Regions from separate parts of the Acidovorax sp. SRB_24 genome, predicted to be linked through region 1. Evidence: riboswitches for the same ligand, from Rfam matches in the RefSeq annotation. Region 1 holds a riboswitch; the other holds the start of a gene.

Region 1 (4,704 bases):
GCGACATGCCGATCTCGTCGCAGCGCAGGAGCGCGAACAGGTCGTGCTTGGCGCTGTGGTCGGGGCAGGCGGGGTAGCCGGGCGCGGGGCGGATGCCGGCGTACTTCTCGGCGATCAGGTCGGCGTTGTTGAGCTGCTCGCCGCCGGCGTAGCCCCACAGGTCGGTGCGCACGCGCTGGTGCAGGCACTCGGCAAAGGCCTCGGCCAGGCGGTCGGCCAGGCTCTTGAACAGGATGGCCGAGTAGTCGTCGAGCGCGGCTATGAAGGCCTGCTCTTTCTTCTCGATCCCCAGGCCGGCCGTGACGGCGAACATGCCGGCGTAGTCGGCGATGCCGCTGTCCTTGGGCGCGACGAAGTCGGCCAGGCAGCGGCTCGGGCGCGTCACGCCGTCCACGGTGTGCTTCTCGGTCTGCTGGCGCAGGCCGTACCAGGTCATCGCGACCTGGCAGCGCGTCTCGTCGGTGTAGAACTCGATGTCATCGCCCACGCTGTTGGCCGGGTACAGCCCCAGCACGCCGCTGGCCTGGAGCCAGCGCCCGTCGATGATTTTCTTCAGCATGGCCTGGCCGTCGGCGAACACGCGCGTGGCCTCCTGGCCCACCACCTTGTCGGTCAGGATCGCGGGGTACGGCCCGGCCAGGTCCCAGGTCTGAAAGAACGGGCCCCAGTCGATGAAGGACACGAGTTCGTTCAGGTCGAAATTCTTGAACACACGCCGGCCGAGCGCGCGCGGGCGCGGCGGCTGGTAGCCGCTCCAGTCGATCGGGGTCTTGTTGGCGCGGATCTTGGCCAGCGGCCACAGCGGCGTCTGCTTCTTGTTGGCGTGCTGGGTACGCACCTTGTCGTAGTCGGCGTTGACCTCTTGCACGAAGGCCTCGACGTTGTCGCCGAGCAGGCTCTGCGCCACGCCCACGCTGCGCGAGGCGTCGGGCACGTAGACCACGGGGCCGCCGTAGTGCGGCGCGATCTTCACGGCCGTGTGCACGCGGCTGCAGGTGGCGCCGCCGATCAGGAGCGGAATCTTCTTGACGCGGAAATGGTCGTCCTTGTGCATTTCGGCGGCCACGTACTGCATCTCTTCGAGGCTGGGGGTGATCAGGCCCGACAGGCCTACGATGTCGGCGCCCTCGGCCTTGGCGCGCGCGAGGATTTCATGGCAGGGCACCATCACGCCCATGTTGATGACCTCGAAGTTGTTGCACTGCAAGACCACGGTAACGATGTTCTTGCCGATGTCGTGCACGTCGCCCTTGACGGTGGCGATGACGATCTTGCCTTTCGTGCGCACGTCGCGCCCGGCCAGCTCGTCCTGGCGCTTTTCTTCCTCGATATAGGGGATCAGGTGCGCGACGGCGAGCTTCATCACGCGCGCCGACTTCACGACCTGCGGCAGGAACATCTTGCCTGCGCCGAACAGGTCGCCAACGATGGACATGCCGGCCATCAGCGGTCCCTCGATCACGTGCAGCGGGCGCCCCCCCTGCGCCAGGATCTGCTGGTAGGCCTCTTCGGTGTCTTCGACGATGAAGTCGGTGAAGCCGTGCACCAGCGCGTGCGACAGGCGCTCTTCGACGGTCTTCGGCGCCTCGGGCGTGCCGCGCCATTCGAGCTTCTTGCCCTCGTCCTTGGCGCCGCTCTTGGCGGTCTCGGCCACTTCGAGCAGCCGCTCGGCCGCATCGGGGCGGCGGTTGAGGATCACGTCCTCGACGCGCTCGCGCAGCTCGGGCTCGAGGTCGTCGTAGACGCCCACCATGCCGGCGTTGACGATGCCCATGTCCATGCCGGCCTGGATCGCGTGGTACAGGAACACGGTGTGGATGGCCTCGCGCACCGGGTCGTTGCCGCGGAAGCTGAACGACACGTTCGAAACCCCGCCCGACACCTTGGCGCCCGGCAGGTTGGCCTTGATCCAGCGCGTGGCCTCGATGAACTCGACCGCGTAGTTGGCATGCTCCTCGATGCCGGTGGCGACCGCGAAGATGTTCGGGTCGAAGATGATGTCCTCGGGCGGAAAGCCGACCTCGTCGACCAGGATGCGGAAGGCGCGCTCGCAGATCTCGATCTTGCGCGCGAAGGTGTCGGCCTGGCCTTTTTCGTCGAAGGCCATGACCACGGCGGCGGCGCCGTAGCGGCGCACCAGGCGCGCGTGGTGCTTGAAGGCGTCCACGCCCTCCTTCATGCTGATCGAGTTGACGATGGGCTTGCCCTGGATGCAGCGCAGGCCGGCCTCGATCACCTCCCACTTGGAGCTGTCGACCATGATCGGCAGGCGCGCGATGTCGGGCTCGGACGCGATCAGGTTCAGGAAGCGCACCATGGCGGCCTTGCTGTCGAGCATGGCCTCGTCCATGTTGATGTCGATGATCTGCGCGCCGTTCTCGACCTGCTGGCGCGCCACGGCCAGGGCGTCCTCGAACTGGCCGTTCAGGATCAGGCGCGCAAAGGCCTTCGAGCCGGTGACGTTGGTGCGCTCGCCCACGTTGACGAACAGCGAATCGGCGCCAATGGAGACGGGCTCCAGGCCCGACAGCTTGAGGGGAGGAGGAAACACTTCAGACATACAGCTCACCTGTAAAAAACGGCAATAAACAGGTGAGCGTCGTTGGGTGGGCCTGCTGCGGCACCCGAGCCTGACGGCTACCGGCTCGGGGCCAGGGCTGCCGCTGCAACGCTCCTCGGAGGAAAGCAACCATTTTAAGGGATGGCCCGCTGCCGTGCGGCCGCAGGGCTGCGGCGCCGGGCGCGGCTCAGGCCGCCGAGGCCGGCAGGCCAAACACCCGGTCGAACGCCAGGTTGAAGGCAAAGGTGTAGCAGAGGAAGAAGAGCATCAGCCCGATGTCCATCACGAAGGCCTGCCACAGGCCCACGCCAAACCACCAGGCGAACAAGGGCACCAGCATGAACACCAAGCCGCCCTCGAACCCGATCGCGTGCGCGACGCGGCGCGCGATGCTGCGCCCGCGCACGGCCTGGCGCGCCTCCCAGCGCTCGAAGGCGCTGTTGAAGACGATGTTCCAGACCACGGCAATGACCGAGGACGCAGCCGCCACCACGCCCGCGTGGCCCGCACCGGCGCCGGTGAGCTGGGCCAGCCCGGCGGTGGCCACGGCGATGGCGATCAGTTCGTAGAGCGTGACGTAGACGATGCGGCGCTTGGGGCCCTGCAGGCCGCGCTGGTGGGGGATGGCAGAAGACATGGCCTCGACTTTATGTGTGATTGCCTGACACTAAAAGTCAGCTTGTTTCAATTTTTCTGATAATTGGCGCATGGCATTTTCTTCCGACAGCGTCCAGGTCTTTCTCGCCGTGCTCGACCGCGGCTCGTTCTCGGCGGCCGCGCGCGCCCTGGGCCGCGTGCCCTCGGCCGTGAGCATGGCCGTGGGGCACCTGGAGGCCGAACTGGACGTGCTGCTGTTCGAGCGCGCCGGCCGCGAGCCGCGCCCGACGGCCGCGGCGCGCGCCCTGGAGCCGCAGGCGCGGCTGCTGGCGGCGCAGCTGCAGCAGCTCAATGCGCAGGCGCTGTCGCTGACGCAGGGGCTGGAAGAGCGCCTGACGCTGGCGATCGCCCCCGAGCTGCTGGCCGCACCCTGGAGCGCGCCGCTGGCCGCGCTGGCGCAGGACCACCCGCTCCTGCAGGTCGAGGTGCTCGCCGCGCCGCAGGCCGACGCGCTCGACCTGCTGCACACCGGGCGCGCGCAGCTGGCGCTGGTGTTCGAGCGCCCCAGCATGGACGGGCGCGAGGGCTTCCAGGAAGTCGGCACCGAGGCCCTGGTCGCCGTGATGGCGCCGCAGCACCCGGTGCTGGCGGCCGCGCGCGCTGCCGCGGTGGCGCGCGGCGAGACCGCCGCCAGCGCGCGCCTGCGCGAAGAGCACCTGACGACCACGCGCCAGATCGTCGTGGCCGGCCGCGACCTGGCGCACAGCGACCCGCGCTTCGTGTTTGCGCGCCACTGCTGGCGCACCGACAACCACATCGCCGCGCTCGGCCTGATCGAGGCCGGCCTGGGCTGGGGCTGGCAGCCGCGTGCCCTGGTGCAGCCGCGCATCGAGGCCGGCACGCTGGTCGAGATGCCGTTCGAGAACCTGAGCAACGGCGTGGAGCTGTGGGTGGACCTGGTCTGGTCCAAGGAGCGCCCGCTGGGCCTGGGCGCGCGGCGCTTTGTGGCGCTGATGGGCGAAAGCGCCGCCGCCGGGGCGCCGGGCACCGCGGCACAAAAATCGGGCAAAAAAAGGCTATAGCCCTTACCCCGCCAGCGCGCACAGCCATTGATTCAGTAGCATTGAAGCCCTCGTGCGCGGGGCGGTGGCACGGGGCGCATGCCGGTCTCGCCTAAGCTGGGCGCTTCCCCCTTTTTCTGGAGAACCGCATGGCCTCCCCTTTCGACAGCCAGCACGCCGATGTGGCGCACCCCTGGTCCGCGTGGCAGCCCGCCGCCAGCGGCAAAGGCAGCAAGGCCGCCGCCGTGTCGCTGGCCGACTTCGACCCCGCGGCCAAGCCGTTCTCGCGGGGCAACAAGGCCCAGGACAAGGCCGCGGTGGAGGCGCTGGCGCTCGAACTCGACGAGCTGCAGAACCGCCTCTACGCCGACCGGCGCTACAAGCTGCTGGTGGTGCTGCAGGGCACCGACACCGCCGGCAAGGACGGCACCATCCGCAGCGTGTTCGGCCGCATGAGCGCGCTGGGCGTGCACGTGGTGGGCTGGA
Region 2 (4,704 bases), on a different contig from region 1:
GTACTGTGCCTCGGCGCTGTCGAGCAGCCGCACCTCGGCCACGCTCGGGATGTCGTCACCGTTCTTGGCCACCTTCTGCCAGGGCGCGCGCGGCGACAGGCGCCACTCCACACCGGCCGCAATCAGCCGCTGCGCCTGTGAGCGCGTGGCCGCATGGCCAAAATCCACCAAAAAAACATCTGCGCGCATGCATCACTCTCTCGCCCACGGGCGATAGTTTTATATCAAATTGGCCTCTAGCCCTTGCTCCGTATGCGCTGATAGCTCCTAAAAACGCATCAGCCAAGGGCGCCGGATCAGTAGCGGTAGGTGTCGGCCTTGTAGGGCCCGGTCTTTTCCACGCCGATGTAGGCGGCCTGTGCGTCGGTCAGTTCGGTCAGCATGGCGCCGACTTTCTGCAGGTGCAAGCGCGCCACTTTTTCGTCCAGCGACTTGGGCAGCACATACACCTTGCCGGCTTGGTAGGCATCGGGCTTGGTGAACAGCTCGATCTGCGCAATGGTCTGGTTGGCGAACGAAGCGCTCATGACAAAGCTCGGGTGGCCGGTGCCGCAGCCCAGGTTCACCAGACGGCCCTTGGCCAGCAGGATGATCTTCTTGCCGTCGGGGAAGGTGATGTGATCGACTTGGGGCTTGATCTCTTCCCACTCGTACTTCTCGATCGACGCCACGTCGATCTCGTTGTCGAAGTGGCCGATGTTGCAGACGATGGCCTGGTCTTTCATGGCGGCCATGTGCTCGTGGCGGATCACGTCGCGGTTGCCGGTGGTGGTGACGAAGATGTCGGCCTTGTCGGCGGCGTATTCCATCGTCACCACTTTGTAGCCTTCCATCGCCGCCTGCAGGGCGTTGATCGGGTCGATTTCGGTCACCCAGACCTGCGCGCTCAAGGCACGCAGCGCCTGCGCCGAGCCCTTGCCCACGTCGCCGTAGCCGGCCACGCAAGCCACCTTGCCGGCGATCATCACGTCGGTGGCGCGCTTGATGCCGTCGACCAGCGACTCGCGGCAGCCGTAGAGGTTGTCGAACTTGCTCTTCGTCACCGAGTCGTTGACGTTGATGGCACGGAACAGCAGCGTGCCCTTGGCGCTCATTTCATTGAGGCGGTGCACGCCGGTCGTCGTCTCTTCGGTCACGCCGATGATCTCGGCGGACTTGCGCGTGTACCAGGTCGCATCGGCGGCCAGCTTGGCGCGGATGGCGGCGAACAGGATGGTTTCTTCCTCGCTCGTGGGCTTGCCCAGCACCGAGAGGTCTTTTTCCGCGCGCTGGCCCAGGTGCATCAGCATGGTGGCGTCGCCGCCGTCGTCGAGGATCATGTTCGGACCTTCGCCTTCAGCGCCCTGAGCGCCGAACTCGAAAATGCGGTGCGTGTAGTCCCAGTAGTCGGCCAGCGACTCGCCCTTGATCGCGAACACCGGCGTGCCGCTGGCGGCGATGGCGGCGGCGGCGTGGTCCTGCGTCGAGAAGATGTTGCACGAGGCCCAGCGCACCTGCGCGCCGAGCGCCTGCAGCGTCTCGATCAGCACGGCGGTCTGGATCGTCATGTGCAGGCTGCCGGTGATGCGTGCGCCCTTCAAGGGCTGGCTGGCGGCGAATTCCTCGCGGATGGCCATCAGGCCGGGCATCTCGGTCTCGGCGATGCGGATTTCCTTGCGGCCCCAGTCGGCCAGGGCGATGTCGGTGATCGCGCAATCGGCGTTCAAGTCGGTATTCAGGCGTGCGTTCATGGTGTGCTCCAAAACGAATTCAGGAAAACCACTTGCCGGGGGAGAGAAAGAAAAGCCAAGCTCACCACACGAGAAGTGGATGAGCGTCGTTGCGGGGGGACAGGTTCCGAGCCTCACGCCCCACGCTGGTGGGAGGCGCTGCAACGCTCCTCGGAAAAGCTGGCCATTTTAGTACAGCCGCACGGCAGACCCGGCTCAGTCCGCGTGCAGCGCAGGGCCACAGCCGACACCTGCGCGGTCGGCATTCCTACAGCCGGGGCGCGCCGATGCCCTTTCAATCGACAGCGTGATCCCGGCCGATCCCTGTGACCGGCATTTCGTTCCACCTTCTTGAACAGAAAGAATCCCCGCCATGAAAAAACTGATCGCCATCGCCATCGCCTCCATCGGCCTGGCAGGCCTTGCGGCCTGCGACGTGAAGAAAACCCAGGAAGGCAATGTCACGTTGCCCAAGTACGAGGTGGAAAAAACCCAGTCGGGCGATGTCACGCTGCCCAAATACGATGTCAAGACGCCGGACGTCCACGTGACCACGGAAGAGAAGACCATCACGGTGCCCAAGGTCGAAGTCACACCGGCCAAGTAAGCGCCGCCCGGCCGCGCGCCACGCGGGGCGCGGCCCGCGGCACACGACGCGGGGATAATCGGGCGGTTCCAACCTTTTTTTGACCGTGCCGCCCGCTTCGCTGCGCGGCCCCTCCCTGCATGTCCGCACCGTTCCTTGCCGAAACCCGGCGCCGCCGCACCTTTGCCATCATTTCCCACCCCGACGCAGGCAAGACCACGCTGACGGAAAAGCTGCTGCTGTTCTCGGGCGCGATCCAGATCGCCGGCGCCGTCAAGGGCCGCAAGGCCAGCCGCCACGCCACATCCGACTGGATGGAGATCGAAAAGCAGCGCGGCATCTCGGTGGCCAGCTCGGTCATGCAGATGCTGTACCGCGACCATGTCATCAACCTGCTCGACACGCCCGGCCACAAGGACTTCAGCGAAGACACCTACCGCGTGCTCACCGCCGTCGACTCGGCGCTGATGGTGATCGACGCGGCCAACGGCGTGGAAACGCAGACGCGCCGCCTGATCGAGGTCTGCCGCCAGCGCGACACGCCCATCATCACCTTCGTCAACAAGATGGACCGCGAGGTGCGCGACCCGCTCGACATCCTCGACGAGGTCGAGCGCGAGCTGGGCATGCCCTGCTGCCCCATCACCTGGCCGGTGGGCCAGGGCAAGTCGTTCGGCGGCATCATCAACCTGCGCACGCAGAGCATGACGGTGTTCACCCCGGGCAGCGACCGCGGCCCGAAGGACTTTGAAGTCATTCCCTTAGCGCAGGCCGACAGGCTGCGGGCACGCTTCGGCCAGACCTTTGACCATGCGCTCGAGAGCATGGAACTGGCCGTCGGCGCCTCGGCCGCCTGGGACCACGAGGCCTTCCTGGCCGGCAAGCTCACGCCCGTGTTCTTTGGCTCGGGCGTCAACAACTTCGGCGTGATGGAAGTGCTCGACGCGGTGGTGGACATGTCGCCGCCGCCGGGCCCGCGCGTCAGCACGCTGCAGGTCCACAAGCAGCCGGTCATCAAGACGATCCACCCCGAAGACGAGGGCTTCTCGGGCGTGGTCTTCAAGGTGCAGGCCAACATGGACGCCAACCACCGCGACCGCATCGCCTTCGTGCGCCTGGCCTCGGGCAAGTACACGCCCGGTATGAAACTCAAGGTGCAGCGCACCGGCAAGGAACTGCGCCCGACCAGCGTCGTCACTTTCATGAGCCAGCGCCGCGAGGCGGTCGAAGAAGCCTATGCCGGCGACATCATCGGCTTCACCACGCACGGCGGCGTGCAGCTCGGCGACACCATCACCGACGGCGCGGCGCTGCAGTTCACCGGCCTGCCGTTCTTCGCGCCCGAGATGTTCATGACCGTGGTGCTGAAGAACCCGCTGCGCACCAAGCAGCTGCAGCAGGGCCTGGCCCAGCTCGGCGAGGAAGGCGCGATCCAGGTGTTCAAGCCCGACGCGGGCGGCAACATGCTGCTCGGCGCCGTCGGCCAGCTGCAGTTCGAGGTCGTGCAGCACCGCCTCAAGACCGAATACGACGCCGACATCCGCCTTGAAGGCTGCCAGTACACGGGCGCGCGCTGGATCACCGCCGACAGCAGCGCCGACCTGCGCGCCTTCACCGACGCCTACCCGCTGCGCCTGGCGCACGACGCGGCCAACACCCTGGCCTACCTGTGCACCTCGCCGTACGACGTGCGCCTGGCGCAGGAGCGCTTTCCGAAGATCCACTTCCACCCGCTGCGCGAGCACGCGGGCCTGGCGCTGGACACCAACCACTGAGCGCGCCGCCATGACAGCCTTCCTGCGCGCTCTGAGCGAATGGCCCGCGCCGGCCCCCGGCGAGCTGCTGGGCGTGCTCACCGACATCGACGACACGCTGACCACCGAAGGCCTGGTGCCGCCGCCCGTGGTGCAGGCGCTGGCCGACCTGCACGCGGCGGGCCTGCATGTGGTGCCGATCACGGGCCGCCCCGTGGGCTGGAGCGAGCCCTTTGCCCAGGCCTGGCCCGTAGACGCCATCGTGGCCGAGAACGGTGCCGTGGCGCTGCGCCGCAATGCCGGCGGTGGCCTCGACCGGCTCTACCAGCAGGACGAGGCCACGCGCACGCGCAACTTTGCGCGCATGCAGCAGGTGCTCGCCGAGATGGAGGCCACGGTGCCCGGCGCCGTGCGCGCCACCGACTCGGCCGGGCGCGAGACCGACATTGCGATCGACCACAGCGAATTCACGCACCTGCCGCAGGCGCAGATCGACCAGTGCGTGGCCCTGATGCGCGCCGCCGGCATGAACGCCACGGTGAGCAGCATCCACATCAACGGCTGGTTCGGCGCGCACAACAAGCTCGAAGGCGCGCGCTGGATCGTGCGCACGCTGTTCGGCAAGGACCTCGACGCCGACCTGGAGCGCTGGGCC

Evidence for each region. A riboswitch is a leader RNA that binds a small molecule or an ion and turns the genes downstream of it on or off. The one in region 1 is predicted to bind S-adenosylhomocysteine.
Region 2: it holds a riboswitch for S-adenosylhomocysteine, as region 1 does, so the genes downstream of both, ahcY (adenosylhomocysteinase) here and metH (methionine synthase) in region 1, are expected to answer to the same signal.

The regions. Positions count from the first base shown of each region.
Region 1 covers NZ_MWOM01000007.1:72,284-76,987, reverse strand. Annotated here, with positions in the region: gene metH (methionine synthase) at 1-2,560, opposite strand, end outside; S-adenosyl-L-homocysteine riboswitch at 2,588-2,683, opposite strand; gene B2J89_RS04020 (PACE efflux transporter) at 2,748-3,167, opposite strand; gene B2J89_RS04015 (LysR family transcriptional regulator) at 3,268-4,239, shown strand; gene B2J89_RS04010 (PPK2 family polyphosphate kinase) at 4,368-4,704, shown strand, end outside.
Region 2 covers NZ_MWOM01000036.1:29,258-33,961, forward strand. Annotated here, with positions in the region: gene B2J89_RS13285 (TlyA family RNA methyltransferase) at 1-189, opposite strand, end outside; gene ahcY (adenosylhomocysteinase) at 297-1,730, opposite strand; S-adenosyl-L-homocysteine riboswitch at 1,805-1,888, opposite strand; gene B2J89_RS13295 (hypothetical protein) at 2,083-2,316, shown strand; gene B2J89_RS13300 (peptide chain release factor 3) at 2,436-4,070, shown strand; gene B2J89_RS13305 (HAD-IIB family hydrolase) at 4,081-4,704, shown strand, end outside.